DNA from 3 places in the Blautia difficilis genome. Region 1 is predicted to be linked to each of the others. Evidence: a T-box and tRNA genes for the amino acid it is inferred to sense, from the RefSeq annotation. Region 1 holds a T-box; the other regions hold tRNA genes.
The links. The T-box of region 1 lies ahead of thrS (threonine--tRNA ligase). A T-box ahead of a tRNA ligase gene usually reads a tRNA of that ligase, here a tRNA-Thr.
Positions count from the first base shown of each region.

Region 2: it has a tRNA-Thr gene. The T-box ahead of thrS (threonine--tRNA ligase) is inferred to sense a tRNA for this amino acid. The anticodon was not compared.
Region 3: it has a tRNA-Thr gene. The T-box ahead of thrS (threonine--tRNA ligase) is inferred to sense a tRNA for this amino acid. The anticodon was not compared.

Region 1 is NZ_JACOQG010000012.1:35,379-46,543, forward strand. It holds gene H8Z82_RS09105 (DUF5716 family protein) at 1-583, opposite strand, end outside; gene H8Z82_RS09110 (DUF5717 family protein) at 602-4,156, opposite strand; T-box leader at 4,375-4,593, shown strand; gene thrS (threonine--tRNA ligase) at 4,742-6,703, shown strand; gene H8Z82_RS09120 (MATE family efflux transporter) at 6,808-8,169, shown strand; gene H8Z82_RS09125 (NAD(P)H-dependent flavin oxidoreductase) at 8,290-9,339, opposite strand; gene H8Z82_RS09130 (GAF domain-containing hybrid sensor histidine kinase/response regulator) at 9,603-11,165, opposite strand, start outside.
Region 2 is NZ_JACOQG010000015.1:28,578-39,742, reverse strand. It holds gene H8Z82_RS10250 (glyoxalase) at 142-399, opposite strand; gene H8Z82_RS10245 (HAD family hydrolase) at 401-1,204, opposite strand; gene H8Z82_RS10240 (HAD family hydrolase) at 1,197-1,862, opposite strand; gene H8Z82_RS10235 (Maf family protein) at 1,894-2,487, opposite strand; gene H8Z82_RS10230 (hypothetical protein) at 2,668-3,060, shown strand; gene H8Z82_RS10225 (glutamine--tRNA ligase/YqeY domain fusion protein) at 3,189-4,856, opposite strand; gene H8Z82_RS10220 (Uma2 family endonuclease) at 5,345-5,800, shown strand; tRNA gene H8Z82_RS10215 (tRNA-Thr) at 6,617-6,688, opposite strand; gene sigH (RNA polymerase sporulation sigma factor SigH) at 6,802-7,404, opposite strand; gene rlmB (23S rRNA (guanosine(2251)-2'-O)-methyltransferase RlmB) at 7,485-8,222, opposite strand; gene H8Z82_RS10200 (Mini-ribonuclease 3) at 8,219-8,698, opposite strand; gene cysS (cysteine--tRNA ligase) at 8,683-10,092, opposite strand; gene ispF (2-C-methyl-D-erythritol 2,4-cyclodiphosphate synthase) at 10,120-10,602, opposite strand; gene H8Z82_RS10185 (sn-glycerol-1-phosphate dehydrogenase) at 10,605-11,165, opposite strand, start outside.
Region 3 is NZ_JACOQG010000005.1:124,857-136,021, forward strand. It holds gene ilvB (biosynthetic-type acetolactate synthase large subunit) at 1-1,088, shown strand, start outside; gene serC (3-phosphoserine/phosphohydroxythreonine transaminase) at 1,072-2,154, shown strand; gene H8Z82_RS05165 (phosphoglycerate dehydrogenase) at 2,154-3,317, shown strand; gene H8Z82_RS05170 (carbohydrate kinase family protein) at 3,666-4,640, opposite strand; gene glgB (1,4-alpha-glucan branching enzyme) at 4,934-7,210, shown strand; tRNA gene H8Z82_RS05180 (tRNA-Thr) at 7,271-7,343, shown strand; gene H8Z82_RS05185 (DUF2284 domain-containing protein) at 7,502-7,984, opposite strand; gene H8Z82_RS05190 (glycoside hydrolase family 36 protein) at 8,256-10,454, shown strand; gene H8Z82_RS05195 (ABC transporter ATP-binding protein) at 10,483-11,165, shown strand, end outside.

The sequences.
Region 1 (11,165 bases):
AGGTCAGCTTCCGGAAAGACACATTTTCCGGAGTGAACGCGTACCAGGCAACACTGCGGTTCCAGGTTTCCCGCTTCTGTGAAAGCGCATAATAATAAAAGCTTTCCCCATAATCCTGAAGCATATATTTTCCTTCCGGAAATCCCATGGACGAAAACGCCTTCCGAAAATTCTCCACCTGGATATTTCCCAGATCCTCCAGTGTAACTACAATACATTTCGTATTTTTTACCAGTTCAGTGATACCGAGGAACTTCAGGATTCCTTTCAGAAATTCAGCCAGCAACTCCCAGGGCTCATATTCCTGTCCTTCTACCACTACGGAATCCTTTTTTTCGCAGATTCCGTAGAGATCATGGAACATAATCCCGCCCTTTTCCCTGGCAAAATACTCTGCTTCCAGTCCTACACAGTAATCCTTCTGCTCTGTTCTCCTGCACAGGCAGGTAGGTGCCTCATACTGACTTCCTCCCACCTTCATGGAAAGAGAACGTGGTTCCTCTCCTTTACGGTCATAATAACAAATCTGGGAATATTCTCTGCCAAAATCAATTCCCACGATCAAATCACGGATTTCGTTCATCTGTTTCTCCTGTCTTTCCTATTTTCCAGATTCCTTTTCAATGGAAAACATACTCTTCACATACTGCTCCTGACGAAGATATTTTTTCAGCTGAGTCATTACCTCCTGGCTGTTATCCAGTCTGCGGGCAGAAAGCATCTGATTGATCAGCTGATATTTGCTCACCGGAATGCCCTCGACCTTATCCATAGTGATCACACGCTCCTGGGTCTGCCAGGTTTTTTCCCCCAGCTCAGCCTTAAAATAGTAATGCAGAGTTTCACCGTAAAACAGCGTAAAGGTCTTGGTAAAAATCCCCTCATACAGATTACGCAGGGGCTCCATCTGATATTTCAGTTCTCCGCCCAGCCCTGCATCCAGGGCATAATAGAGGGTCACCTTTCCGGCCGGATCTGTATGGTACTCTACAAAAGTTTTATCATCCAGCTGATAAGGGCTCAGCATGGATGCCGGAAGCCTTTTAAAAAATGCAAATTTCAGATTTTTCTTCATACATTTCTGCAAAATCTCTTTTTCCAGAGCCAGCTGATCCTGACTTGGATTCTTCTCTCTGGAAAGTGACTCAAAGAGAGCCAGACTGCAGATAAAATTCACCGGCCATTTCTGCCTGCAGGCAGTCTCCAGTTCATTGCGCACAAAAATACTCATAGGATATTCCCGCACAAACACGCCATAAGCAATCTGTGTCAGGTAGGCACCGATCAGATATTCTTTGCCTGCATGCTTTACATAATCCTCCAGGATCTTCTCCCCTTCTTTACGATAATCAGAAGTAAACATCAGAAGTCCCAGAAGCTTTTCTTCCAATTCATAGGTATCCATATCAAAACCATGAGCACTTTTCCACACTGACAGCAGCTCATCCAATGGTCCAAAGCGATAATCCATAAGATATTTCAGGATCACCTCATCATATTTTCCCATTCTGTATACATCTGAGGCCAGAGCCAGAAGCTCTTCATCCTCAGCCATCTCACATTTGGTAAGCATTCTGCTGGTAAGCCTCAGCAGACTTTCCGGACGGATTCCCTCATATCCGGATTCCTCGATCACAGACATGGCCTGGGAATAAAGTCCCCTGGATATCAGCACCTCCAGAAGCTGTATCCTGTCTGCTGCCGCATATTCCTGATAATCCAGCTTTTTCAGATATTCCTCCTGATCTCCTGCAGGGTTTTCCTCCCCATAATACTTCAGCAGACTTCTCCGGATTTCTGTCCGGTATCCTTCAGAAAATGCTTTCATCTTGGCAGCTTCCTGATATAATTCCAGATTATCCCTTCCTAACTCTGCATTCACACAGTAAGAAAGCATAACCCCCGGCTCTCTTATGCCCAGGGACAGAACCTTTTCCATAAGCTCCCGTTCATCAAAAAGCTTCTTAACATTGTAATCTACCGTTGCATAATAACGTCTCTGTTTTTCATCCTGGAAAAGGATCACTGCATCCTCTGTATAAATCCTTGGATATGCTACTCCCTGCACACAGGGATAAACTTCCTCCATAGAGAATTTATCATGACGTACGATCACCGTGCGGATTTTTTTATCATCACAGTACAACCTGCAGGTAAACATTTTCCCTGCAATCAGCTCTGCCTGTTCCCTGTTCTCCGGTTCTGTGAGAAATTCCTGATAAAGTACTGCGTAATTCTCATCCATCCGGCCCTCTGCTGCCTTTTTATCGGCAAATTCAGCCATACTCTCCCGATAGTCCCTATAGGTTTCCGGCTGTGCGTCCTTATTTCCCACAATACTTGCATAAATAAAAGCTTTTTTATCATCGCCCAGGGAATTATTATTATAGGTAAAATACATCAGAAGAGGCTTTGGCAGCTCTCTCTGATAGGAGGTATCCATTGTCTCCACATAATATTCATACAATCTGGTAAGCCTGAGCCCTCGCTCAACAGCCAGAGCAAACCAGCGGAAATAGATTCGTTCTCTCGGATTTCCCAACATAATATAACGGCAAATCGCTTCCAGGGTATCATCTGCCGGAAAAGCTTCATAACCTGCTGCCAGGGCACGGTACATGCTTGGACAGAAGTTTTTCTCATAACCGGTCAGATAAGCAAACCGCATTACAAGCTCCTCTGTAAGCATTTCTTCTTTTCCTGCCAGGAGAAAAACCTGAGTCCAGAAACTGCTCATTCTGTGTAACAAAGACATATCTTTACTGATATATTTCCAGGCTTCCAGATAGAGAAGTGGATTATGACAGCCCTTTTCAAATAATTCCTCCATCATAAACACAGCTCTGGATGGAGAATTCCTAAGCTCCTGGTCCACCTGAAGCAGAATCCAGAATAGCAGGAAACTGTCCTCTCTCTGCATGGAGAAATTGCGAAGTCTGCGCACTGCCTGCTCTATGTCTCTGTATAATCCGGTAAGGGTACAGAGATATAAGTAAGCGCCTGCCATTTCCAAATCCTCACGCAGGAAGGTCTGATCCTTAAATCTGCGCAGGATTTCCTTTGCCTGTTCTTCTTCTCCCTCCACATGGCAGAGATATGCCTCATACATCTGATATTTGGGATAATTACAGCCTTCTTCCTGAAGCTGGTTCAACAGAAAACGGCTGCTGCTGATCCAGGTGCCCTGCTCCATTTTTCCGCAGGAATATTCCATAAAATCTTTCATTAAAGACAAACACTGCTGCTTCTCATGAAGGCTGGTCTTCAGCTGTACCTTAGGACCGCCGGATGCTGTAATTCTGTAAACCAGCTCCTGATAAGGGCTTTTTACATGAATTTCCCCGTACTGCCGTCCCTTCTGTAAAGCTTCTTTGTGGATCACATACTCAACCTGATAATATCCACCGATAAAGTCCTCATCTGTGACCACATACTTCGGCACTTCCAGGAAATCTCCTCTTGCCTCAATGTCCAGTCTTAAATGTCCCCAACCATCCTTATGTACAGGAAAAGACTCTCTCACAGTCTCTGTAATTTCATAAAAACTGTTATGATCAAATTTTAATTCCATGTTTACCGGTTTCTTCCGTCCGGTTCCCACAAGAAACTCCTCAAGATTCTGATAAGTTACAGGCTGTCTGGAAAGACCTTTATAAAGAGCCAGTTCCTTTGTTCCTGCATTTTTCAGAAGTTTTGGAAATCCAGAATCTGTAAAAAGGCGATAGGCTTCTTTGAAATCCTCTTTTGCGATTTTTACAAAAGAATCCATATCCGTCACAGAACCTGCCACACTGTGCATCTCTTCCTTTTCAGCCTGGATCACAAAAGGAATTCTGTACTCTCCTACATTGGTGGTAAAGCACAGCCAGCCCTCATGTCTGTCACCCGGATTCATTCCTACACCATCTACCCCGTACTGCAGACGTATTGTAGTCCCTGTGAACTGATCTGTTCCCGGAACAACCCGCCTGTTGGAAGATGTAATATATCCACGGATCCTCTGGTTATCTTCTGTCCCGAAATACAATTCTCCCCTGTATACATCTCCGGCTTTCAGTGTCACTTCAATTTTCTCTTTTGAAAAAAGAAGGCCCGGCTGCTCATATCTGAATTTTCCACTTAAGAGTTCTTCTATCGTCTTTTTCAAGTTGTTCACCTATATTTCCCTGTTCATCATAATTTATCACTGTCAAATAACCTTATCTGTTTATTATACACCACAACCGCAACCTGTGCAATATTTGGCTTGACCGGATGTTTTTAACCTTGCGAACACCGTTACTGTAAACGGAGTGAACAGTAACGAATTTGTAATTTAGCAATTGACAAACCTATTTTTCAAGTTTATAATCAGTGGCAGAAAAGATAAGAAAGCTTAAAACGTTGAAGAGAAGAGTAAGCTGAGGAACGTTACAGAGAGAAATGCATTCCGGTGCAAGCATTTCATCGGGAAACAGCCGAAGACCACCTCTGAGTGACTTTAATACAGTCCGGTGATTCCGTTACCATCGAATGAAGTGGTTCTGAATTATTATTTTCAGTCATTCAGAACAACCGGGGTGGAACCGCGAGTAATAATATCTCGTCCCCTACAGTATTTAACCGTACTGTAGGGGATTTTTTTATTCTTTCTTTTCCCCCTTTGCAGTACAAAATACACTGAAAGATGATCCTTACATCCAAACAGGCAGCCGGACATCTGACAGCATACAAAGAATATATAATAAAGGAGATAATGACCATGATCGTAACATTAAAAGACGGATCAAAAAAAGAATACGCTGAAGCAAAATCAGTCATCGACATTGCTTACGACATCAGCGAAGGCCTTGCACGTGCAGCCTGTGCAGGTGAAGTAAACGGAGAAGTTGTAGACTTAAGAACAGTTCTCGACAGCGACTGCGAATTAAACATTCTGACAGCCAAAGACGAAAAAGGACTTGCAGTTCTCCGTCACACAGCATCCCATGTACTTGCCCAGGCAGTACAGACCTTATATCCGGATGCAAAGGTTGCTATCGGACCTTCTATTGACACAGGATTCTACTATGATTTCGACTGCCCTCCATTCTCCCGTGAAGACCTGGATGCAATCGAAAAAGAAATGAAAAAGATCATCAAAAAAGGTGCCAAGATCGAACGCTTCACAAAATCAAGAGAAGATGCCATCGCATACTTCCAGGAGAAAAATGAGCCATACAAGGTAGAACTTATCGAAGATCTTCCGGAAGGCTCCGAAATCTCTTTCTATTCCCAGGGTGACTGGACAGACCTCTGCGCAGGTCCTCACCTTATGAGCGTAAAAGGTGTAAAAGCATTCAAGCTTCTTTCCTCTTCCAGCGCTTACTGGAGAGGCAGCGAAAAGAACGCAATGCTCACACGTATCTACGGAACCGCTTATGCTTCCAAGGACGAACTGAAAGAACATCTGGAACAGATGGAAGAAGCAAAAAGACGTGACCACAACAAGCTTGGCCGTGAAATGAAAATTTTCACAACTGTAGACGTAATCGGACAGGGACTTCCGCTTATTATGCCAAACGGTGTGATCATAATGCAGGAGCTTCAACGCTGGATTGAAGACGAAGAGACAAAACGTGGCTATGTAAGAACAAAAACTCCGTTAATGGCAAAGAGCGACCTTTACAAGATTTCCGGACACTGGGATCATTACAAAGAGGGTATGTTCGTTCTCGGTGATGAGGAGACTGACAAGGAAGTATTTGCACTTCGTCCTATGACATGTCCGTTCCAGTATTATGTATACAAAGCAGAACAGCACAGCTACCGTGATCTGCCTCTTCGTTACGGCGAAACATCCACTCTGTTCCGTAATGAGGATTCCGGAGAAATGCACGGTCTGACACGTGTACGTCAGTTCACAATCTCCGAGGGACATCTGATCGTAAGACCTGACCAGATGGTAAAGGAATTCAAAGACTGTATCGCACTTGCACAGTACTGCCTACAGGTTCTCGGCGTGGAGGAAGACGTAACCTATCATCTTTCCAAATGGGATCCGAACAACAGAGAGAAATACATCGGTGATGCAGAAGTGTGGAATCAGACAGAAGCTCATATCCGCCAGATGCTTGAAGAACTGAATATTCCGTTTACAGAGGATGTTGGAGAGGCTGCTTTCTACGGACCTAAGGTTGATATCAACGCAAAGAACGTATACGGAAAAGAAGATACAATGATCACAATTCAGTGGGATGCTCTTCTTGCTGAACAGTTCGACATGTATTATATCGACGAAAACGGCGAAAAACAGCGTCCATACATCATCCATCGTACATCCATGGGATGCTATGAGAGAACACTGGCATGGCTCATTGAGAAATATGCAGGCATGTTCCCAACATGGCTCTGCCCGGAACAGGTTCGTGTAATCCCGATTTCCGAGAAATTCCACGACTATGCTGCCAAAGTTGAAGCTCAGTTAAAAGAAAACGGAATCCGCTGCTCTGTTGACCAGCGTTCCGAAAAGATGGGTTACAAAATCCGTGAAGCACGTCTTGCAAGAGTTCCATACATGCTCATTGTTGGTGCCAAAGAGGAAGAAGAAGGCAAGGTTTCTGTAAGAAGCCGTTATCTTGGCGATGAAGGAATGAAAGACCTTGGTGAATTCCTTGCATCCATCAAAGAAGAGATCAAAAATAAGACAATCCGCAAGATCGAGGTTCAGGAAGAAAATAAATAAATCCTGATAGACCATCCCTCTGACTGTCACATATTTCGAAAACCGTTTATGTGGTACTGTCAGAGGGATTTTTCATGATATTATCAGACAGGAGGTTATTGTCCATGCAGGATAACAAAAATTTTCTGGGCACAGAACCTGTTGGAAAGCTTCTTTTAAAGCTATCCATTCCAACAGTAATTGCCCAGCTTATCAACATGCTTTATAACATTGTAGACCGTATTTATATCGGCCACATCCCGGGGGAAGGCAGTCTGGCCCTTACCGGTGTGGGAGTCTGTATGCCCATCATCATGATCGTCTCCGCATTTGCGGCACTGGTCAGTTCCGGCGGTGCACCACGGGCTTCTATCTGTATGGGAAAACAGGATAATAAATCTGCTGAGAATATATTAGGCAACTGTTTTATTCTTCAGATTATTATCTCTGTTATCCTCACTGCCATTTTATTGATCTGGGGCAGAGATTTATTACTGGCTTTTGGCGCCAGTGAAAACACCATCAGTTATGCAACCGATTATATGCATATTTACGCTTTCGGTACCTTGTTCGTACAATTAACCCTTGGTATGAATGCATTCATCACTGCACAGGGATTTACCACATTTTCCATGGTTTCCGTCCTGATCGGTGCTGTCTGCAATATTGTTTTAGACCCTGTACTTATCTTTGTTTTTCATATGGGGGTACGCGGTGCTGCACTGGCAACAGTTATCTCACAGGCGATTTCCACACTCTGGGTAGTTTTATTCCTCTGTGGCAAAAAGACACTGCTTCACCTCAGGAAAAAACATCTCCATCTGGAGGCAAAGGTCGTTCTTCCCTGTATCGCACTGGGACTTGCTGCTTTTATCATGCAGTCAAGCGAAAGTATTGTAACTGTCTGCTTCAATTCATCCCTGCTTCGGTACGGCGGTGATATTGCGGTGGGAGCCATGACCATCCTGACCAGTGTTATGCAGTTTGCCATGCTTCCTCTTCAGGGCATTGCGCAGGGAGCACAGCCAATTTCCAGTTATAATTACGGTGCCAAAAATGCAGACAGAGTAAAGAAAACGTTCCGTTTGCTTCTGATCACCTGTCTGTCATATTCTGTACTTCTCTGGGCTGCTGTACAGCTTGTTCCCAGAGTATTTGTAAGCATTTTTACTGCTGATACAGATCTTATTGGATTTACTGCACCAATGCTGAAAATCTACCTGGGTGGTCTGTTCCTCTTCGGTATCCAGATTGCCTGCCAGATGACCTTTACCTCACTTGGAAAGGCTGTAAACTCTATTATTGTTGCTGTTGTCCGTAAATTTGTACTGCTGATCCCGCTAATCTATATTATGCCTCATATGGTACCTGATCCAACAACAGGCGTATATATGGCAGAACCCATTGCAGATATTACTGCAGTGATCTTTACCTCTGTTTTATTTACATTTCAGTTTAAAAAAGCACTGGCAGAAATCCGGAATTAAAAAATATTAAATACTGTACAAATCCATAATAAGGGGTGAACATTACAAAACGTTCACCCCTTAAATCATGCATTTCTATAGTCAAACGGATATTCACAATCCGCTTCGCTACTTGATTGATTAAAACAGGTCATTAATCACTTCCTGTACTGTCTGTAAATGCTCTGCTTTCCATGCTTTTGCACCACAGAAAAGAAGTCCCTCATCTACATTCCCTTTTACTGCATTGATCAGTCCGTCAGTAATACAGTAAGGAATTTCTTTTGGGCTGCATTTTACGAGACATCCATGACAGGGACTGTGTGGAATCTGTTCGCCGTTCATGACACGGGTCATGAATTTGTTCATAATGGCACGACCTGGCATTCCTACCGGGCTTTTTACAATGGCAATGTCGGATTCTTTTGCTTTTAAATGAGCTTCTTTGTAGCGGATGTCTGCGTCACATTCTTCCGTTGTGATAAAGCGGGTAGCTACCTGAATGCCATCAGCACCCAGATTATCCACTTTTTGGACATCCTCTCTGTTATAGATACCACCAGCTACGATCACCGGAATTTCTGTCTCATATTTCTCTGCGTAGCTTTTTACTGTTGTGATGATTTTCTTTATTTCTTCGCCGTAGGATTCTTCGGTATATTTCTCCAGTTCTTCTTTATGGAAGCCAAGGTGTCCGCCTGCCTGAGGACCTTCGATCACTACCAGATCTGCAGTTCTTTTGTATTTTCTGTCCCAGTATTTCAGGATTACTTTTGCGGATTTGTCTGTAGATACGATGGGAGCGATCTTTGTCAGACTTCCTTTTACCAGTTCCGGAAGCTCTGTGGGAAGTCCCGCACCGGAAATAATGATGTCTGCTCCGGCTTTTACTGCAGCCTTTACGTGAGATGCATATTCTTTCAGTGCAACCATAATATTGTATCCTATAATTCCGTCTTCGGAAATCTCACGGGCTTTTTTCATTTCACCGGCAATGGCACGTTCGTTGGCTGCTGCCGGATTTCTGTCAAAGTCTTCTTCCCTGTAGCCGATCTGTGCAGTGGAAATAATACCAACTCCTCCTGCTTTCGCAACAGAACCTGCAAGTCTGCCAAGACTGATTCCAACTCCCATTCCCCCCTGGATTAACGGAACTCTTGTGATTTTATCTCCTATTTTGAAATTCTTCATTGTGATTCTTCTCCTGTTATTTTGTTTGTATTTTAAATATTTTGATATTCAAAGTATATCATAATATTTGTTCTTGTCAAGAGAAACCATTTTATATAGTTTTTAATACTATATAAACGTTACTGTTCACTCCGTTCACAGTAACGTATAAACTTATAGATTTTGACAAAAAATCCGCGGATATGATCACTTTATGTAATCATATCCGCGGATTTATTTATTTTCATTAAATTTTCCTCATTATATTATCTTCCAACTGTTTCTCATCGGGCTGTGCAATAAAATCGAATGGTATCTATCACTTTCTCCATTTGAAGGGGTTTTGAAAAATGTTCGTTCATTCCTGCAGCTTTGCTCTGTGCAATATCATCCAGAAAGGCATTGGCTGTCATAGCAAAGATAGGGATAGATTTCGCATCCTCTCGATCCATTTTTCTGATTCTACGGGTAGCTTCCAACCCTCCCATTTGTGGCATCATCAGATCCATCAAGATCACATCAAAGTATCCGGGCTCTGAATTCTCAAAGATTTCTACAGCTTCCCGTCCATTCCATGCCTTTGTCACTTTCATTTTTTCTTCTTTCAGCAGAAACTCAGCAATTTCCATATTCAGTTCATTATCTTCCACCAACAGAATCTGAACTCCTTCCACTGAACAGTTCTGATACATATGAGATTTCTTTTCCTGTTCCTCTGCTGAAATTTCAAAAGAAATATGAAGAATAAATTTAGTTCCCTTTCCCTGTATACTCTCAAAGGAAAGGGTTCCACCCTGCAGCTCTATCAGCTTTCTGGCAATGGCAAGTCCCAGACCGGTACCTGCATAATTTGTTCTGGCTGACTGCCCTTCCTGGGCAAAAGGCTCAAATGCCTTTTTCTGAAATTCCTCACTCATGCCGATCCCGGTATCCGTACAGGTCAGTTCATATTCCGCAGTGGTATCCGTATAGGAAACCTCACGACAGGTAACTGTCACAGAACCACCATCATAATTATATTTTACTGCATTGCTGCCGATATTCATCAATATCTGCTGGAAATGCACCGGACTTCCTATCAGCTGTGTATGGATGATTTCTCCATCTTCTACATAATAATTAATGCCGGATTCATTTGCCTGCATCCTGGTGATTTCATTCGTGTTATGCAAAAGTTCCAGCAGATTAAAGTGCTTTCTCTCCAGCTGTATATTGCCGGATTCCAGCTTATTCATATCCAGCACATCATTGACAAGGTTTAAAAGATAACCGGAAGCAGTCCTGATTTTGGTACGTGCTTCCTGCTGAAGCTCCAGATCATCGGGATAACGGTCTGCAATATCCACACATCCCTGAATCCCGTTGATCGGTGTGCGGATATCATGACTCATTCTCCTAAGGAAATCTGTCTTTGCCAGATTGGCTTTCTCAGCCTCCTGGGCAGTTCTTCTCAGTTCTTCCCGGCTCTCCAGCTCAGATATTTTCTGGTCATTAATATCTCTCGTCACATAGAGAACATTGGTCACTTCCCCTGCTTCGTTTCGAAGCTTCACAATAAATCTGGCCTGATGCCAGACTCCGGTTATGGCTCTGTATTCTGTGGAAACCTCCTCTCTGTTCTTCAGACGTTCTGCCAGCGTGGAAACATCCAGAAATTCTCTCATTCTCTCCTGAAATTCGGGCGCTATGAATTTCTCTCTGGCTTTTGTAAACTGAACAGAAATCTTTCCATTTCTACCGGTCGGACGGTGCACGGATTCCTGGCTGGAAATCTCCTCATAGGTATCATGGATCAGATCCACCCGGTAGATGATCCGGTACATTTTGCTGATTGCAGAGATGATCTC
Region 2 (11,165 bases), on a different contig from region 1:
TTCCAAATGTAATTCGCATATTTCATATTTCTTCTGTGCATAAATGAAAGAAGCTGTTTCAATCTGCATAGTTCTATTTTGCAGAACTGCTCTTTGAAATAGCTTCTTCCTCTTTTTATTTATTCTATATCAAATTTCTATTCAGCCTTCCACAATAAGATATTTTCCGTCAGGAAGTGCAAATACCTCACTGGCCTCTTCCAATTCTCCGTCTGACATGCCTTCTACATCAGCTCCCATGTCATCCAGATATTCCCTCACTTCGTCAATAGAATCTACCACTGCAGCCATGCAGTCCTCCAGAAAAGCCTCTGCTTCCTCAAAAGACTCCGCCACCGGCTGCGGAAAAAGCTGTCCCTGCTTTTCCAGAAATGTGTTGATGCATTCTTCTGTGTACATTTTAAATTACCTCCTCCATATTTCCTTTCGCCCTGATTACCTTTTCCAGAATATCCTGTACCCGATCTGCAGTGAATGCCGCCGATTCCCGCACCTTCTCCTTGGAATGTGCCATGGCAAATCCATATTTCACTGCCTTAAGCATCTCTATATCATTATATTCGTCTCCGAATGCAATGCACTCCTCCGGGGAAATCCCATATTTTTCCTGGAACTCCCGGATTCCCTTTGCCTTGTTCGTACCAAAAGGAATAAAATCTACCCAGTCATTGCCTGATGTCACTACTGTACATCTTTGTCCAAACCGTCCAGTCCAGTAACGTACATATTCATCTGTCAGACCGGCAGATTCATATACCGCCAGCTTCATAATGGGCTCTGTGATTTCATCCAGGCTGTTTATGATCCTGCACTCATTTTTCACCAGATCCACCATATAATGGCGAAAGCTTTCTGTCTTTGGCATAAGATAATGATAATCCTTGGCAGAACAGGTAAATTCTGCGTCTTTTTTTTCTATAATTGCAGTAAGAATCTCATTTGCCAGTTCTTTATCAAATCGATCCTGATAAAGAACCTGCCCCTTTTCCACTGCCAGCGCACCATTCTCACAGATAAAAGAAATATCTGAAGCAACCGGTGCAAACAATCTCTTCATATTCGGATACTGGCGTCCACTGGCTGCCACAAACCGGATTCCCAGTTCATTCAGTTCCCTGATCAAAGGAAACAGATCATCAGGCAGGGTCTGGGCTTTGTTTAAAAGTAAGGTTCCGTCCAGATCACTGGCGATCAGTTTAATCATTTTTGTATTCCTCACATATCTTTAATAAATCTGTCGGTTTCTCTGCCACCAGATCAGCTCCGTTAGCATTAAGCTCCTCCAGGTCACGGAAGCCCCATAATACACCTACGGTAAACATTCCTGCAGCTTTACCGGTCTGCATGTCTGTACCGGTATCTCCGATATACATACACTCTTCCGGTTTTACCCCAAGCTTCTTTGCTGCCAGAAGCGGTGCATCCGGTGCAGGTTTACGGCGGATTCCTTCCTGTTGTCCAATCACCAGGTCAAAAATTCCCGAATAAAGATAATCCATTACCTTCAGTGCTGCAGGATGGGGTTTATTGGAGCATACAGCCAGCTTCATTCCTTTTTTTCTCAGTTTCTCTACCGTTGACTGCATTCCCTCATACCGGGTCACCTTATACAGCGGATCTTCGTCAAACCTCTCTCTGTACATCTTCCGTGCTTCTTCATAATGAACCAGTTCCGGATCTCCCGCATCCTTCAACGCCCTGCGCACCAGCATATCCGCACCCTCTCCGCAATAATAGCGGAAATTATCCAGAGGTAGAGGGCGAAGTCCCAGCTTCTCCATTACCTCATTTGCAATATATGCCATGGAATCCAGTGTATATGCCAGAGTTCCGTCCAGATCAAATATACCTGCTTTTATCATTTTGTATCATCCTCTTTATTTTGTCTGCATTTTAGTCAACAAGGGAAATTCCCAGCTTCTTCATTTCATGGAAAAGCCTTGCCACCGGCAGTCCCACCACATTATTATAGTCACCGCAGATTCCCTTTACATAAATCCCCCATCTGCCCTGGATTCCGTAACTTCCGGCTTTATCCATGGGTTCTCCGGTAGACACATAAGCCCTGATTTCATTCTCAGACACCGGATAAAATTTCACATCTGTTTTCTCATAAAAGGTATGTTCTATCCATTGTCCCTGCTTTTTCTCCAGAACTGCCACTCCCGTATATACCTGATGTGTATTGTCCTGAAGCCTTTGCAAAGTATGAACTGCATCCTCCTCATCTGCCGGCTTGCCCAGAATGCTGTTTTGAAAAACCACAACTGTGTCTGAACCGATCACCAGTGTCTTTTCCTCGCATTCCCCAAGCTCCTCTGCCACGGAAACTGCCTTATCAAAAGCCAGCTTCTGTACTGCCTCTCCCGGCTCATCCGAAGTCCGTTTCTCCTCCCCATGGGCAGGTATGATCGAAAAGGTCACTCCTGCCTGAGTCAACAGCTCCCGTCTTCTTGGGGAAGCAGATGCCAAAATAATTTTTCTCATAATGTACCCTCTTCTTTCCTGTCATAGTATACCTTGTATCTTTCTCTGACGCAACCGGTTTTTATTGCTTTTTGTCGGATCGTGAACAAGCCAAAACTTACCCCTTTTCTTTTTGGCAGAAATGTATTAAAATATCTTTATTCATATGCGAAATGACCAATATCAGAAAGGAGTATTATTATGGCAAAGCTTAATAAATATTGGGGATTTGTAGCAGTAGGTGCCCTGACCGCGGCAGCAGCCGGCGCGGTGGCAGCAGTGATCACAAAAAAACATCCTCATACAAAAGATGAGGATTTCACAGAGGATTTTGACGATGCATTTGATATCGCCTTTGACTCCGATGAAGAAGAGGAAAAGGAAGTTCTGCAGGAAAGTGCTGAAGATTTTGAATCCTGGGACGCTGATTTAGAACAGGGTGACATCACTGAAACTGATGAAGAGCCTGAAAGCTCTGATGATGCCGAAACTGACGAAGAGACTGAAAGCTCTGATGATGTAAAAACTGGCACTATTCAGGATACTGAAGCAGATGCCGAATCTGACGTTAAAGCAGATACTGACGCAGAATAACATAACAACATAAAAAAACGGATCCGTCTGATACTATTCAGATTGATCCGTTTTTATTTATATAATAGCTATTTCATTATATAATAGTTATTTCAACTTTAACTTCTTACTATGAAGCACATTCCTTATCAGGCTTTCGGCAGTTTGAATGAACTCTTCAAAGATACAATACGGTTAAATACCGGAGCGCCTTCCTTGGAGTCATGGATATCTGCACAGAAAAATCCTGTTCTTACAAACTGGAAGCTGTCATAGCCTTTTGCTTCCATAAGTGCAGGTTCTACATATGCAGTAACTTTTGTCAGAGAATTAGGATTTACGTTCAGAGAACCATCCTCTTTATTATATACACCTTTCTCCTCATCTACGATATTCTCATAGAGACGTACTTCTGCTTTTCCTGCCTGGCTTGCTTCCACCCAATGGATGGTTCCTTTTACTTTTCTGCCATCCGGTGCATTGCCGCCCTTTGTTGCTGGATCATAAGTACAGTGCACCACACGTACAGTTCCATCTTCATCAGCTTCATATCCTGTACAGGTTACGAAATATGCGTTCATAAGACGAACCTCTGTGCCCGGGAACATTCTCTTATATTTCTTAGGCGGATCTACCATAAAGTCTTCTCTCTCAATATAGAGTTCTCTGCCAAACGGTATTTTACGGGTTCCCAGTTCTTCGTTCTCCATATTGTTCGGAGCTTCCAGATATTCTACTTCGCCTTCCGGATAATTATCGATCACAAGCTTGATCGGATCAAGAACAGCCATCAGACGAGGACGTTTCAGTTTCAAATCCTCACGGATACAGTATTCAAGCATTGCATAGTCAACAGAGCTGTTTGCCTTAGATACACCACAGAGTTCCACAAACATTTTAATGGATTCCGGTGTAAATCCACGGCGGCGCAGCGCTGCGATGGAAACCAGACGTGGATCATCCCATCCGTCTACAATGCCTTCCTCTACCAGTTTCTTAATGTAACGTTTACCTGTAACTACATTTGTCAGATACAGTTTTGCAAACTCAATCTGCTTCGGTGGCTGCGGATATTCCAGTTCTTTTACAACCCAGTCGTACAGCGGTCTGTGATCCTCAAACTCCAGAGTACAGATAGAATGTGTGATTCCCTCAATGGCATCTTCGATAGGATGAGCGAAGTCGTACATTGGATAGATGCACCATGTGTCACCGGTTCTGTGGTGTGTCATATGGGCAACACGATAAATAACCGGGTCACGCATGTTCATATTCGGAGATGCCATATCGATCTTGGCACGGAGCACTTTCTCTCCGTCTGCATATTTGCCTTCTTTCATCTCTTCGAAAAGCTGCAGGTTCTCTTCTACACTTCTGTTTCTGTATGGGCTTTCTTTGCCCGGCTCTGTAAGAGTTCCACGGTATTCGCGGATCTGATCTGCTGTCAGGTCACATACATAGGCTTTGCCTTTCTGAATCAGCTTTACAGCAGCTTCATACATCTGTCCGAAATAATCAGATGCAAAAAACAATCTGTCTTCCCAGTCTGCACCCAGCCATTTAATATCTGCCTTGATGGATTCTACAAACTCACTCTTTTCCTTGGTCGGGTTTGTATCATCAAAACGCATATTGAACTTGCCGTTATATTCCTGTGCAAGGCCATAGTTTAAAAGAATAGATTTGGCATGACCGATATGAAGATATCCATTCGGTTCCGGTGGGAAACGCGTATGCACGGTGTCATAAACACCCTCTGCTAAATCTTTATCAATGATATTCTCAATAAAATTCTTGGAAACTGTTTCGTTCTCCATCTTCTTCCCTCCTGTTGTCGTATTTTATACTGTTTTTTCACACATCTATATATAAAAAATACAACTGAATATTTTTTATGTCGAATGAATTTATATTATCATTGGAAATTCCATCTGTCAACCGTTTACGCAACAGTGACAGGCCTTATATTCAGCTTGTAAATTTGTTACAGTGTTACTGTTCACACATAGTTACTGTTCACTCCGTTCACAGTAACACGCTTCGCGATGCACAGAATTTATGCTGATCGCATAAATTCGCGCGGTATGTCTCGGGTTTTCTGTGACCTTTGCTCACAAAAAACACCTCGCGGGATATTACCAGTGAACAGTAACCACACATATACACTCTCTTTCAGCAGCTAGCTCATATCCTTGACTAACATCTTGCAAAATATTATAATTATATTAACATATCAAGGAGATGCAGAAATATGAATAATGCACTACCAATTGGAGATTTAAGTAAAACTTACCTAGAACATTCTATGGTTATCAATAACTTTGTTATTAAGATCGGCAGCCAAATCAAAGACAGCTTATATCGTGTCTTTGGTGATGGTGTTCAGTATGAATGGCGTGAAAATGATGATAAAGTAATCATTCCTGACGTATCAATCATCTGTAATCTGAGAGACCGTAAGAACATTTCTTTCACTGGCATTCCCCGCTTTGTGATGGAAGTTTTGTCCAATGCCACAGAAGAATATGATCGACATGAAAAGATGGATATTTATTGCAAGGTCGGTGTCTCTGAGTATTGGATCGTTGACTGGAGAAAAAAATCTGTAGAGATTTATCTCTTCGATTTCAAAGAAGATGGCACTGGTTATCCGTATCTTTATAAGACTGTCACAGCCCAGAATAAAGAAGATTTACATCTGGTTATGTTTCCGAATCTAAAGATAACCTTTGACGAGCTGTTCGACATTGGTGAATATTAACACTACAAAGAGTAGGTGCTGCTGCATCTGCTCTTTTTTGATAATACGTTTTTTCTGTTTCGTAGAATCATAGGAAATATAAATACGCTCCCTTCGATTCCTTTTCGCATTCCATTGCAAAACTCTAGCAATAGGCAGGGATGCAGACTGCTAAAAAGAATAAACCGATCAACTGAGCCATTTTTGAAAAATAACGCATAAACCAAGGGGATAGCTTGTGTTACTGTTCACTCCGTTCACAGTAACATAGCCAAAATTCATTCCAGATTGCCTGCGGCAATGGAATTTTGGCTTGTATGTCTCGGGATTTTGGCATATTCATGTCAAAACACCTCGCGGAATAATGGTGTGTGAACAGTAACTAGCTTGTTCTTTTTTATTTTTTCAAGCTCATCTGCATATTGATTTCATAATCCGCATATGCTATAATGCCAGTAGGCAAAGAAATAATAATTTGTCTGGCAAGGACAAAAATGAAGCCCTCGGTACCGCTAATACCGGGGGCTTCTTCTTATTTTTTATAGCAGACAAGAAACTGCTAGGCTAGCGTTGCCCTACTTGTCGCCGTCTAACCATTTGATGATATAGTGGCAAGCTATACCAGCCGCAAAGGAGACAAGAAAAGAAATAATAATTTCTGACAAGGAACTCACCTCCTCCCGTTGCCGGGTATCGGTTGGACAACGCTGTAAGTATAACATATCTCTTGTCATTCTGGAAGTACAAACAGTTCTTAAAAGTATATCAAAACTTCTGTTCTGATTACTTTTGAGTTACCAAAATTCAAGAAATCTTTTATTTTTAAGCAATAAAAAAAGCTGATGACGGGAATTGAACCCGTGACCCCTTCCTTACCAAGGAAGTGCTCTACCTCTGAGCCACATCAGCATTGTGTCGGATTTACCGCTCACATTTGAATATGTTACCAGAACTTGTTTGTATTGTCAATCCCTATTTTTCAACTTTTTGATTTTTATTTTTGATTTTATACAGATATCTTTCTATTTTTGATATTGCTCCAGCTGCTCCCTGATCTTGGTTCGGATACGCTGTAATGCATTATCTATGGACTTGGGTGTTTTTCCCATGATCCGGGCAATCTCTCCGTATCCGTTTCCTGCCAGATAATATTCAAGAACCTGGTTCTCCATTGGACTTAACGTTGCTGTTATCTCCTGCTCCAGATCCTGGACATTCTCCTGGTCAATAATGATAGACTCCGGGTTCTCTCCCCAGTTATCTCCAAGATGTTCTTCATTTTCCCCATCCTGTTCGCTGAGAGAAATATAGGAATTCAGCGGCTGGTGCTTCTGCCTGTTGGAACTCTGGATGGCGTTGTAGATCTGTCTGTCCACACATATACTGGCAAAGGTCTGAAATGCAGCATCTCTGTCCGGCTGGTAATCGCGGACTGCCTTAAACAGTCCGATCATACCTTCCTGTATCAAATCATCGTTCTCCCCGCCTATCAGGAACATGGTCCTTGCTTTCTTGCGGACCATGTTCTTGTATTTCTCCATCAGATAGTCGAGGATTTCTGATTCCCCGTTTTTGAAACGGGAAATTAATTCTTCATCTTTAATTCCGTCATACTGTTTCATCAATTTAACCCTTCCGTTTTTCTGAAAATCTCTATCATTCGCCCAGAGGGCTTCTTATAACATAACAATATTGTGGAATAATTTTATTTCTTCTGCAGTCTCTGACGTACGATCTCATATCCAAGTACTCCGGCTGCCACAGATGCATTAAGGGAATCAATGTCACCCTTCATAGGAATAGATGCCACGAAATCACACTTCTCACGGATCAGTCTGCTTACACCTTCCCCTTCATTTCCGATCACTACACCAATCGGACCTGTCAGGTTAAGATTGTACATGGTTTCGCCGCCCATATCTGCACAAACAAACCACATACCCTGTTCTTTCAGTTCATCGATAGTATGTCCAAGATTGGTAACCTTTGCAACAGGTGTATAGTTTAACGCACCTGCTGAAGTCTTGGCAACTGTGGAAGTCAGGCCAACTGCTCTTCTTTTGGGAATGATTACCCCATGTGCACCTGCAAGGTTTGCTGTACGGATGATTGCACCGAGATTATGAGGATCCTCAATATTATCCAGGATAAAGATAAACGGATCTTCTCCTTTTTCCTTTGCTTTCGCAAGAATATCTTCTACACTTGCATATTCATAGGCTGCCACCTGAGCGATCACGCCCTGATGTGCGCCTGTCTCACTTAACTGATCCAGACGTTCTTTTGCCACATAGTTAATAATCGTATCTTTTTTTCTTGCCTCTCTGGCAATAGTACGAACCGGTCCGTCCTGGCATCCGTCCAGGATAAAAAGCTTATCTACACATTTTCCGGAACGAAAAGCTTCCAAGACTGCATTACGTCCCTCTATCTGTTCACTCATATCTTATCCTCTCCGATTCCTGCACGGACCAGCTCTATGATCCTGCTGAAATCATCTTTTAAATATAAATAACCCATCAGAGCTTCAAACCCTGTTGCCCTGCGGTAGTCTGCCATAGTTGCATGCTTCGCCATTGTAGGAGAATGAGCATTTCTGCCTCTTCTGTAAACGCTGTGTTCCTCCTCTGTAAGCATAGGTTCGATCACTTCCATCATGGAAGACTGAGTTCCTGCCTTAACCAGACTGCTGGCCTTTCTGTGAAGCTGGTTAACCGGACAATTGCCTTTTTTTACAAGGATCGTACGGATCACCAGTTCATAGACGCCATCTCCGATATACGCCAATGTCAGCGGAGAATAGGTTCGCAAGTCTTTATCTTCCAAATGAAACACCTGATGAAGCAAATCTTTCAGATTACTTAAATTCTCTTCATTAAACCCGTTTGTTTCACTCATATCATTTAAGCTCGTTTCCATTTTACGCCCTCACGGGTATCCTTAAGGATGATTCCCTTAGCCAGAAGCTCATCTCTGATCTCATCTGCTCTTGCGAAATTCTTTGCTTTTCTTGCTTCCTGACGCTCTGCGATCAGGTCTTCAATTTCTTTGTCAAGGATTTCTTCTGTTTTCACAGCCTTCAGACCAAGTACATCACAAAGTTTGACCAGCGTATCTAAAAGACTTCCTGCAAATTCTGCAGAACTTGTCTCTGATACATTTGTATTTGCAAATTTAACCAGTTCAAAGATTGCTGCCAGTGCATCTGCTGTATTGAAATCATCATCCATAGCTTCTTCAAATTTCTTTACGAATTCCTGTGCCTGTGCAAGCAGTTCTTTCTCTGCATCTGTTGCTGTGTCTGTCTGTGCTGCTGCTTTTCTGTCCTTTAAGTTTGCTGCTGCATCTGTGATACGCTCTAATGCATTCTTTGCAGCTTCCATCAGATCTGCGCTGAAATTCAGCGGACTTCTGTAATGTGCGTTCAGCATGAAGAAACGAAGCACCTGCAGGTCATACTGTTCACTGATTTCACGAACAGTACGGAAGTTTCCAAGAGACTTGGACATTTTTCTATTATCAATATTTAAGAATGCATTGTGCATCCAGTATTTTGCAAAGATTTTGTCGTTGCAGCATTCGCTCTGTGCGATCTCGTTCTCATGATGAGGGAAGATCAGGTCTTCTCCGCCTGCATGAATATCAATCTCATCGCCAAGATATTTTTTCGCCATAACGGAACACTCAATATGCCATCCCGGACGTCCGTCACACCATGGTGAAGGCCATGACGGTTCTCCCTCTTTTTTCGGTTTCCAGAGAACAAAATCCAGCGGATCTTCTTTCTGGTCTTCACCGGATACCTGCAGGGAACGGAAGCCTGACTGCAGATCATCCAGGTTCTTGTGCGAAAGTTTGCCATATTCTTTGAACTTCTTAACTCTGAAATAAACAGTACCGTCTGCTGCCGGATAAGCATATCCCTTATCAACCAGAGTCTGGATCATACTGATCATTCCGTCGATTTCCTGTGTTGCCTGTGGATTGGTTGTGGCAGGTTTTACATTCATGCCATCCATATCTTTCTTACACTCTGCAATATAACGCTCGGAAATTTCCTGTGCGCTTACGCCCTCTTCGATTGCTTTCTTGATGATCTTGTCATCTACGTCTGTAAAATTGGAAACATAGTTTACTTCATATCCTTTGTATTCCATATATCGGCGTACGGTATCGAAGATGATCATCGGACGTGCATTTCCGATATGGATCAGGTTGTATACAGTCGGACCGCAGACATACATACGAACTTTTCCCTCTTCAAGAGGTACGAATTCTTCTTTTCTACGTGTCAGTGTGTTAAAAAGTTTCATGTTTTATTCCTCCAGTTTTCTCTATCATTAACTCTCTTTTCTTTCATTAAGAAGACAGATCGCCTGAGACGCAATTCCTTCTTCTCTTCCCGTAAATCCCAGTTTCTCCTCTGTAGTGGCCTTAATGTTCAGCTGAGACTCATTGATTCCCATTGCTTTCGCCATATTGGCTCTCATCTGTGGAATATGAGGTGCCATCTTTGGTTTCTGTGCAATGATCGTTGCATCTATATTTCCGATTTCATAGTGGTGCTCTCTCAAAAGCTTCGTTACATGCTCCAGCAGCAGAATACTGGAAATTCCTTTATATGCAGGGTCTGTATCAGGAAAATGTTTTCCGATATCGCCCAGTGCTGCTGCTCCCAGAAGTGCATCCATAACTGCATGGATCAGTACATCTGCATCTGAATGTCCCAGGAGGCCTTTCTCCCAGTCTATCTTCACACCACCTAGGATCAGATCTCTGTCTTCGGCCAGCCTGTGTACATCATATCCCATTCCAACACGCATAATCATTCTCCTCTTATATCCAGCATCTTGCTGATTCTTAATAAGCTTAACCGTCTCCTTGTATAAGGAGCAAGTCTGAGGCTTGGCAAAACAGCCGATTCATCAAGTCCAATATCATAAACGGTTTTCGCACATCCGGCTTTCTCCAGCAAACGGAACATGGTCTGTTCACTGGGAAGCTCATCAATAATCTCCTCTATCCCGTTCAGACATTTTTCCAGATGCTGGGGTGAAATAGTTTCTAACAATTCCGGCTCGTTTTCTTTTCTTATTTCTTCCAGAAGTCCTTTTTTTCCAAAAGTTTCTTTCAGAAGCTCCTCATCTTCATTCTCATAGGGTTTTGCGTGACATCTTCCCTGTGTGATGGCTGCAGCAATACGCTTGTATTCTTCCAGTACAAGAAGTGCTGCTACAGAAACTTTCTCACCGTGAAGTGCATCCAGCGGACCATTGATCACTTCCATATCCCACAGATGTGTGACCTGATGTTCTGCGCAGGACGCAGGCCTTGAATTACCGATCATCTGCATTGCTAGTCCGGAAAGAATCAGCGCATACATAAG
Region 3 (11,165 bases), on a different contig from region 1:
CAAAGAAACCATTTATCTTTACCGGCGGTGGCACCATCATTTCCAATGCTTCCCCGGAATTGACAGAGCTGGCACACAGAATTGATGCGCCGGTGTGTGACAGCCTTATGGGAAAAGGTGGATTTTCAGGAGAAGATCCTCTGTATACAGGTATGCTGGGAATGCATGGAACTAAAGCTTCCAACCTGGGAGTTTCCAAATGTGACCTGTTGATCGTGCTTGGAGCCAGATTCAGTGACCGTGTCACCGGAAATACAAAGACCTTTGCAAAACAGGCAAAGATTCTTCAGATTGATGTAGATGCTGCAGAGATCAACAAAAATATTGTTGTGGATGCCAGCGTTATCGGGGATGAGAAGGAAGTACTGAAACGGATCCTGGAGAAGCTTCCACAGATGAAGCATTCTGAATGGACCGGAAAAATCAGTGAACTGAAGGAAAAATATCCCTTAAGATATGATCACTCCCAGCTTACAGGCCCATACATTATTGAAAAGCTGTACGAACTGACAAAAGGAGATGCCATCATCACAACAGAGGTTGGACAGAACCAGATGTGGGCAGCTCAGTATTTCAAATACAAAGAGCCAAGAACTTTCCTTTCTTCCGGTGGCCTGGGAACTATGGGATATGGACTTGGTGCAGCCATCGGTGCCAAGATGGGAAGGCCGGATAAGACAGTGGTAAACATTGCAGGTGACGGCTGTTTCCGTATGAATATGAATGAGATCGCAACAGCAGTCCGCTGTGGCAGACCTTTAATAGAAATCGTATTGAACAATCATGTACTGGGAATGGTACGTCAGTGGCAGACCTTGTTCTATGACCACAGATATTCCCATACAATTTTAAATGATGCAGTAGATTTTGTGAAGCTGGCAGAAGCCATGGGAGCAAAAGCAATCCGTATCACAAAGATGGAAGAGGTAGAGCCTGCATTAAAAGAGGCTCTGGCATGTCCGGGACCTATCGTACTTGACTGTATGATCGATCAGGATCTCAGTGTATTCCCCATGGTACCGGCAGGCGCAAGCATTGATGATATTTTTGATGAGGAGGATATGAAAAACAATGAGCAGAGTGTATAATTTTTCCGCAGGACCGGCTGTACTGCCGGAAGAGGTACTGAAAGAAGTAGCAGAGGAGATGATGGACTATCAGGGCTCCGGTATGTCTGTAATGGAAATGAGCCACAGAAGCGCTGACTTCCAGAAGATCATTGACGAAGCAGAGCAGGATCTCCGTGATCTGATGAAGATTCCGGATAACTATAAGGTATTATTTCTTCAGGGCGGAGCTTCCCAGCAGTTTGCAGCAATTCCTATGAACCTTATGAAGAACAAGGTTGCTGATTACATTGTAACAGGACAGTGGGCAAAGAAAGCATACCAGGAAGCACAGAAGTATGGTAAAGCAAACAAGATCGCTTCTTCTGAGGATAAGACGTTCTCCTATATTCCTGACTGCAGTGACCTTCCGATCAGTCCGGATGCAGACTATGTATACATTTGTGAAAACAACACGATTTACGGAACAAAATTCAAAGAACTCCCGAACACAAAAGGAAAAACTCTGGTAGCAGATGTTTCCTCCTGCTTCTTATCTGAGCCTGTTGATGTATCTAAATATGGAATCATCTATGGCGGTGTACAGAAGAATATCGGACCTGCAGGTATGGTAATCTCCATTATCCGTGAAGATCTGATCACAGATGATGTTCTGGAAGGAACACCTACTATGCTGAAATTCAAAACACAGGCAGACGCAGGTTCTCTTTACAATACTCCAAACTGCTACTGCATCTATGTATGTGGTAAAGTCTTCAAATGGCTGAAGAAAATGGGCGGCCTGGAAGAAATGCAGAGACGTAATATTGAAAAAGCGAAAATCCTCTATGATTTCCTTGATCAGAGCAAGCTTTTCAAAGGAACTGTTGTACCGGAAGACCGTTCTCTCATGAATGTACCCTTCGTAACAGGTGACAAGGACATGGATGCCAAATTTGTAAAAGAAGCAAAAGAGGCAGGGCTTGTAAACTTAAAAGGACACCGTACAGTGGGCGGTATGCGTGCAAGTATCTACAATGCTATGCCAAAAGAAGGTGTGGAAGCACTGGTTGCTTTCATGAAGAAGTTTGAGGAGGAAAATGCATAATGTTTCAGTATCATTGCCTGAATCCCATTGCAGAAAAAGGTCTGGGATTATTTAATGAAGAATATAAGAAAAGTGAAGATCTGCAGGAGTGTGATGCAGTCCTTGTAAGAAGTGCAAAGATGCATGACATGGAGCTTCCTGAAAGCGTAAAAGTAATCGCACGTGCAGGTGCAGGTGTCAACAATATTCCTGTAAAGGACTGTGCAGAGAAAGGCGTGGTAGTATTCAATACACCGGGCGCCAATGCAAACGGTGTGAAGGAGCTTGTACTTGCAGGTATGCTCCTTGCTTCCCGTGATATCGTAGGCGGTATTGAATGGGTTGCCAAAGAGAAAGACCAGGAAGACATCGATAAACTTGCTGAGAAACAGAAGAAACAGTTCGCAGGATGCGAGATCATGGGCAAGAAGCTGGGTATCATCGGTCTTGGTGCCATCGGAGCAATGGTGGCAAACGCTGCTTCTGCACTTGGAATGGAAGTATACGGATATGACCCATACATCTCCATTGATGCTGCATGGAATCTTTCCCGCACCATCAAACATATTAAGAGCCTGGATGAGATTTATTCCCAGTGTGATTACATCACCATCCATGTACCTCTTCTTGACAGCACAAAAGAGATGATCAACAAAGAAGCATTAGACAAGATGAAAGATGGCGTAGTACTTCTGAACTTTGCCCGGGATCTTCTGGTTGATGAGGATGCTCTGATCGAAGCATTGGACAGCGGAAAAGTGAAGAAATATGTGACAGACTTTGCAAACCATACAGTAGCAGGACATAAGGGAATCCTGGTAACTCCACACCTTGGAGCATCCACAGAGGAATCCGAAGAAAACTGTGCGGTAATGGCAGTAAAAGAAGTAAGAGATTTCCTTGAGAACGGAAATATCAAAAACTCTGTAAACTTCCCCAACTGTGATATGGGAACCTGCGTAGCAGTAGGACGTATTGCCATCTGCCACAAAAATATCCCGAACATGATCAGTCAGTTCACCAAGATCCTTGGTGCAGAAGGCCTGAACATTGCAGATATGACAAACAAGAGTAAAGGTGAATACGCATATACTCTTATCGATTTGGAAAGCACAGCTTCTAAAGAAGCACTGGATGAGCTGAAAGCAATTGAAGGTGTTTCCAGAGTGCGGGTTGTAAAATAGTAAGTTAGAAGCTAACGGTTCAGTATTTTTATAATGACTGTCGAGTTGTAATAGAGATTTATATATTTAACCGAATCAAGTAAGTCCCCTGCTTCAATTGCGAAAAGCAATAAGCAGTGGGTGGGGACTTGCTTGTATCAGGAGGAGTGCAAGCTCCTTCTGATAAACTGCGAAGCAGTTATTCGGTTATGAGCAAGTAGCGAAGCGGATTGCGAATATCCGCTTGACAATATCTCCTGTCTGATTGAGATTTTCAATCGCCAGGAGATATTTTTTGATTTTTATGATAAAAAAGGAAGCCCAGTCTGGCGGTGCCAGAGGGCTTCCTTGAAAAATTATGATGTTAAATTAACATCCTCGTGATTTTATAAAGTCAAGAACTTCTTCTTTGGTGGACATAACGCGAAGAGCACCCTTGCGTGTAGTAATAAGAGAAGCTGCCGCATTTGCGAATGTGAGCAGTTCTTTTAAGTTCTCTTCTGTCAGATTGTCCAGACCATGTTCCAGAACATAGTTTAAGGAACTTGCGCAGAAGGTATCGCCTGCACCTGTTGTCTCGATAGTCTTTTCCTGAAGGAAAGGAGCGGCTTCTACTTTCATGTCTTTGTAGTAAGCGCGGCTTCCGTCTTTTCCAAGTGTGATAAGGATAAGCGGAATGTTGTATTTCTCTTTCAGAAGTGCGGCGCCTTTGTCGTAGTCTGTAGTTCCGAACAGGAATTCAACTTCGTTATCTGAGATTTTCAGAATATCGCATTTGCCAAGGCCGTATTCAATCTCTGCCTTTGCGTCATCCAGAGATTTCCATAATGGTGGACGAAGGTTCGGGTCGAAGCTGACGATACATCCGGCTTCCTTTGCAACGTCGATGGCATAGCGGGTTGCCTCGCGTACTCCCTCGTGAGTGGAAGAAAGAGTTCCGAAGTGGAAGATTCTGGAATCTCTGATCAGGTCTTCCTGGATTTCATCCTTGGTGAGCATCATATCTGCACCCGGGTTACGGTAGAAGGAGAAATCTCTGTCTCCGTCAGGATAAGTATGTACAAAGGCAAGTGTTGTGTGTACTTCGTTATCAATTACAAGATTGCGGGTGTCGATCCCTACTTCCTCTACGGCATTCTTAAGCTGACTTCCGAACATATCGTTTCCGACTTTACCGATGAATGCAGTTTTTTTACCAAGTTTCTCAAGCATTGCAAGCACATTGCATGGAGCACCGCCCGGATTGGCTTCCAGCATCGGATTTCCCTGTGCGCTGCTGCCGTTTTCAGTAAAGTCAATCAATAATTCGCCTAATGCGGTTACGTCAAAGGCTTTGTTTCCCATTTTGTATCCTCCTTGTTGTGATGGAAAGAAGCATAGTATCCGGAACAAGATTCTTTCCATAGTAGATATCAAGTTAGGGGTAAAATGCCTTTTACCCCTAACATCATAACATAAATTTAGCGCAGTAAAGGGGATTTGTCAAACAATTTTCTTTATTTTTTTGTGCAAAGATGCTAAAATAAACATAACTTGATTTGTTATTGTTTACAGGTGACGTTTAATGTACCATAAATACGCTGCCAGTAAGAGTAACCGATCATCGTATTTCTGACAATCGGGGAGGTAACACAGCTATGGATGAAAAATTATACGGTTATATGAACTGGCCGAGAATTGAAGCTATTGTGTATGGAGAAGAGACTGCTCCCAGAGATGTGATGGGACCAAGGATCACACAGGATGGTGTCCTTATTCAGGGATTTTTTCCTGATGCAGAGGAAGTAAGTGTGATCAGCGGAAAGAAAACCTATGTCTGCGAGAAAGAGGACGAGGCGGGATATTTTGCAGTATTGCTTCCGGTGCATAAGGTACCGGAATATAAATTTTCTATAAAAAGAAGTGAAATCGAGACAGAAAGCTATGATCCTTATGCTTTTCCATGCCAGATCACAGAGGAAGAAGAAAAGCAGTTCTGTGCAGGCGTTTATTATGAGGCATATAAAAAACTTGGAGCACATCCCATGGAAATTAACGGTGTAAAGGGCACTTTGTTTGCTGTCTGGGCTCCCAATGCCATTAGCGTGAATATTGTTGGGGATTTCAATGAATGGATTGGCCGTGCAACCATCATGCACCGTATGCCAATGTCCGGTATCTTTGAACTGTTTGTACCCGGAGTAGAAGCCGGAACACATTATAAATATGAAATTAAAGTTAAAGGTGGCGAAGTTCTGTTAAAGGCCGATCCTTATGGGAACAGCGCAGAGCATGATTCTGAGGGCGCATCTGTGGTAGCAGATGTAAGTGCTTTTCAGTGGAATGACGGAGACTGGATGAAAGAGCGTCACAGATTTGATGACAGGAAACAGCCGGTTTCTATATATGAAACATCTCTGGAGGAATGGAAGATGGGAGAGGAACTGGTGGAGTTTCTGGCAGAGGAGGATTATACTCACGTAGAACTGCATCCGGTGATGGAATATCTGGATGACATTACAGGGGGATATTCTACTTATGGTTATTATGCACCGACTTCCAGATTTGGGACGCCCAAGGATTTCCAGAAGCTGGTGGATGAATTACATCAGGCAGGAATCGGTGTGATCCTGGACTGGACACCTGCACAGTTTCCACGGTATGCTTCCGGGCTGGAGAGATTTGATGGAACACCTCTTTATGAAAAACAGAATCCTGCAGAAGCGGTTCATCCATTCTGGGGAACACTGCTCTACAATTATGCCAGTCCTATGGTGAAGGATTTTCTGATTGCCAATGCATGTTTCTGGACAGAGGTTTATCATGTGGATGGTCTGCGCATGGATGATGTAGATGCTATGCTGTATCTGGATTATGGCAGAAATCCTGGAGAGTGGACACCAAATATATATGGCACAAATGAGAACCTGGATGCATTGGAATTTCTGAAACATCTGAATTCTGTGATCAAACAGAGAAATCCCGGTATCCTTCTGATTGCCCAGGAGGACGGACTCTGGCCGGAGCTGACAGACAGTGTGGAAAATGACCATCTGGGATTTGACTATAAATGGAGTGGCGGATGGACAAAAGATCTGCTTGAATATCTGAGCAAGGATCCTATTGAGAGAAAGAATTACCATGATCAGCTGACCATGTCCATGCTCTATGCATACTGTGAACATTATATTCTGACTCTTGGCACCAGGGATGTTGGCACTTTGAAGGATTTTGCAGAGAAACTGCCGGGAACAGAAGCACAGAAGAGTGCGCAGATCAGAGAAGCATACGCTTATATGATGCTGCATCCGGGATGCAAGATGATGGCACCGGATAAAGATATGCCAAAAGAACTGGAAGTTTTTGTCAAAGACCTCAATAATATGTATCTGTCACATCCGGCTCTTTATCAGATGGATGACGAGTATGATGGATTTGAATGGATTCAGTTAATGAAATATGAAGAGAATGTAGTGGCATTCCTAAGAAAGACAGAGAAACCGGAGGAGACCATTCTGGCTATCTGCAATTTCGCGGCAATCCCCTACGAGAATTATCAGGTTGGAGTACCTTTTGCCGGCAAATATAAGGAAATCTTTAACAGTGATGATAAGAAATACGGCGGTGAGGGCGTTGTCAATGCAAGAGTCAAGGCTGCGAAGAAGGCAGAGTGCGATGAGAGGGAATATTCTATTACAGTGAAACTTCCTGCACTTGGGGTGGTAATCTTTACCTGCACACCGGAAGAAGAGCCGAAAGAGGAGAAAGCAGCAGAAAGTCAGATCAAGAAGTCGATTACCAAGGCGAGAACTGTACGTAAGGCTACAGCGAAAACAAAAACTGCTGTAAAGACGGTAGTAAAACCGGCGACAAAAAAAGTGACAAAGACCACACCCAAAACACCAGCTAAAAAGGACTTGACAGAAAATAAATAATATTATAAACTAAATGCTGTGGCTGTCGGAATTGTTAATTTCTGACGGATGACAGCATAAGCTGAAATAGCTCAGTCGGTAGAGCACTTCACTCGTAATGAAGGGGTCGTGAGTTCAAGTCTCATTTTCAGCTTGACGTTTAAATAGCTCTGAATCCTTATGAAGTGAGGATTTGGAGCTTTTTTTATACATAATTGTATTTTTTTGAACGCAGATAAGCATTCCCCCGCTTCAAGTGCGGAGCACTAAGCGGCGGGTGAGGGGGGATGCTTATGTCCGCTTTACTCATGCTCAGTCTTCATGAAACAGGATTTGTGTAAAGAATCTCACATCTGAATCATCTGCCCAGCAGACCATACCTACTGCATCAGCCATTTTCTGTGCATCCACACTGTATGCGGACATACAGGAACAATTCTTATACGGTCCTGCGCTCATGATCAGGATGTCTTCTTTTCCCGCTTCCTGCATCTGTCTGGCAAGCTGTTCTGTAAGAATATTCTGTGCATGTTTCGCCTGCTTGAAAAGAACCGGATCCATAATCGGATCTTTCAGAACAGTCTGAAGAACCAGTGCCTTTTCATATTTCAATGCTTTTGCCTGCATTTCTTCTACAGTACCGCAGGCAGGCGGACATGCAGGAACCAGATTATAATTTCCACAGAGATTGTCCTCGCAGAATTGTCTGTATTCCGGTACAAATACCAGGTCTTTTGTATCCATGATCGCTGCATCTGCGAAACCCATGGAAAGTGCTTCTTTTATGAAATCCATAAGAATGTCTCCTTTCTTAAGTTGGAATGTTTGGTTTTGAATATTTTAACCAAATCAAGTAGCGAAGCGGATGATTTTATCCACTTGACAATGAATTATAACATTTTGAGATAAATAAAAACAGAGAGATTAAAACAAAAAGAGGAATATATTGTAAAGAAAAAATAAATCGGCAAAATCATAGATTCTTCATAGACATTTTTTGGTCAGAAGTTTATAATATTGCATCATATGGGGACTAGTAAATAAGTGAAAAGGAAGACTATCAAGCATGAAGTATATTAAAATAAATGAAAATGGGATTCATATTGTTTTTGGAATTACAGACAGGAATCAGATTAAGCTGCTTCATTTTTCAAAGGCAGATTTTTGTGAAGAGGATATCTGTAAATTTGGACCGGAATGTAAAGCAGAGGATCTGGCAAGGCGTGATCAGCTGATCGATGAGGCCTTTCAGCTTGTGCAGGTGAATCTGGCAGGCTATGACAGGCCCTATGAAAAACATGGAAACAAACATATCTGTACTGCGCCGGGATATTTATTGACATATGCAGGCATGGATGACTGTGTCAATGAGATTGGACGTAAAATCACTGTTTACCAGGAGGACAGGGCAGTGACTCACGTTCGCCTGGAAACAGAAATGCAGTTTTATAAAGGGACTTCTGTAGTCCGCATGAAGAACAGAATCATAAATGAAGGTGAGGACACACAGTGTCTGGAATATCTTTCTTCTTTTTGTTATACAGGAATTGAAAAAGAAGGCAAAAGCAATTCAGATGCCAAAATGAGAGTACGCATTCCTTATAATGGATGGCAGAAGGAAATGAGCATTAAGGAATTTACATTTGGGGATGTAGGACTGGCACAGACACAGCCGGGAGTGTATCAGCGTACCTCTCAGATTCTGGAGGTGACGAATACCGGACATTGGTCTACAAAGAAGTACCTGCCATTAGGCTATGTAGAGAATAAAGAAGCTCATACCAGCTTATTCTGGCAGATTGAACATAATGGTTCCTGGCATTATGAAATCAGTGATCAGAATACCCATTTCTATGTATGTGTCAGCGGACCTACGGAGATACAGTCCCACTGGTTCAAAAACCTTGCACCCGGTGAAGCCTTTGAGTCTGTGCCGGTTGCTGTGGGTGTGGCAGATGACAGCTTTGAACATGCAATGGGAGAGCTGACCAGATATCGCCGTATGATCCGCAGACCGAATAAGGATGATGAGGATTTACCGGTAATCTTTAACGATTACATGAATTGTCTGTTTGGAGATCCCACCACTGCAAAGGAGCTCCCGCTTATTGATGCAGCTGCTGCATGTGGCTGTGAATACTATGTGATCGATGCCGGATGGTATGCACCGGGAGAATGGTGGGACAGTGTGGGTGAATGGAAGGAATGCAGGGATCGTTTTCCAAATGGCATCAAAGAAGTGACGGATTACATCCATAAAAAAGGAATGGTTCCCGGTGTCTGGCTGGAGCTGGAGGTTATGGGAATTAACTGTGAGAAGGCAAAAAAAGCACCGGATGACTGGTTTTTTGTGCGTCATGGAAAGAGAGTCTATGACCGCAGCAGATATCAGCTGGACTTTAGAAATCCGGCAGTCATAGAACATGTGAATGAAGTCATAGACCGTGTGGTGAAGGAATATGGTGTAGGATATATTAAAATGGACTACAATATAGAGCCTGGAATCGGTACGGAGATTGGTGCAGAGAGCGTGGGACAGGGCCTCCTGGAACATGAAAAAGCATATCTTAACTGGCTGGATGGTGTATTTGCACGCTACCCGGATCTGGTAATTGAAAACTGCTCCAGTGGAGGACTTCGCATGGATTATGCACTGCTTTCCAGATACAGTATCCAGTCTGCCTCTGACCAGGAGGATTACCGCAATTTTGCTACCATAGCAGCAAATTCTCCGGCTGGAGTGACTCCGGAGCAGGCTGCGATCTGGTCCTATCCGATGCGTCAGGGAGACAAAGAAGAGGTTATTTATAATATGGTCAATGCCATGCTGTTCCGTATCCATCAGAGCGGTCATCTGGCAGAGCTTCCTCAGGAACGTCTTGCGCTGGTAAAAGAAGGAATTGCCTGCTATAAGACGATTCGCCAGGATATCAGGCAGGCACTGCCTTTCTGGCCTCTGGATATTGCAGATAATGAAGATCTGTGGGTATGCGGTGGACTACAGCTGGAAAAGAAAGCTTATCTTGCAGTATGGAAACGTCAGATGGAAGGGAAAAATAATGACAGATATCAGAATGCAGGTATCAGCTGTACAGAGGACAGCTTATCCATTCCGTTGGGAAGTCTTCCGTTTGCAGGTAAAGGCTTAAAAGTATCCTGCTTATATCCGGAAAAGGAGCCTGTTTCCTTTGAACTTGACAAAGATATACTGACTGTTCATTATGACAAACCTGTTATGGCAAGACTTTTTGAAATCAGTTTCTAACAGAACAAATAGGAAAGGAGAATACTACTTGTCGGAAATTTTGCTGGAATTAAAGAATATAAAAAAGAGTTTTTCTCCCGGGGAAGCAGTCCTGGATGATATCAGCCTTACGGTTGCCCGGGGAGAATTTGTCACTCTTCTTGGCTCCTCAGGGTGCGGTAAAACTACCACACTGCGGATCATTGCAGGACTGGAACAGGCAGACAGCGGAAGTGTGTGGATCAATGGTCAGAATGTAACGGAACTGGAACCGGATAAAAGGGATGTAAATACAGTATTTCAGAATTATGCCCTTTTTCCTCATATGAATGTGGCGGAAAATATAGGATATGGTCTGAAGCTTCGAAAGGTTTCCAAAGCAGAAATCAAAAAGAAAGTGGCACAGATGCTGGAGCTGGTTCAGCTGGAAGGGTATGAAAAGCGAAAGCCTTCGGAGCTGTCCGGAGGACAGAAGCAGCGTGTGGCTATTGCCAGAGCTCTGGTGAATAATCCAAAGGTACTGCTTCTGGATGAACCACTGGGAGCATTGGATCTGCAGCTGCGGCGGGCTATGCAGACAGAGTTAAAGCATTTACAGAAAAAACTGGGAATTACCTTTATCTATATTACCCATGATCAGGAAGAGGCTATTAATATGTCTGACAGGATTGCGGTTATGGATGGGGGCAGAATCCTGCAGATCGGTACACCGGATGAAATCTATAATCATCC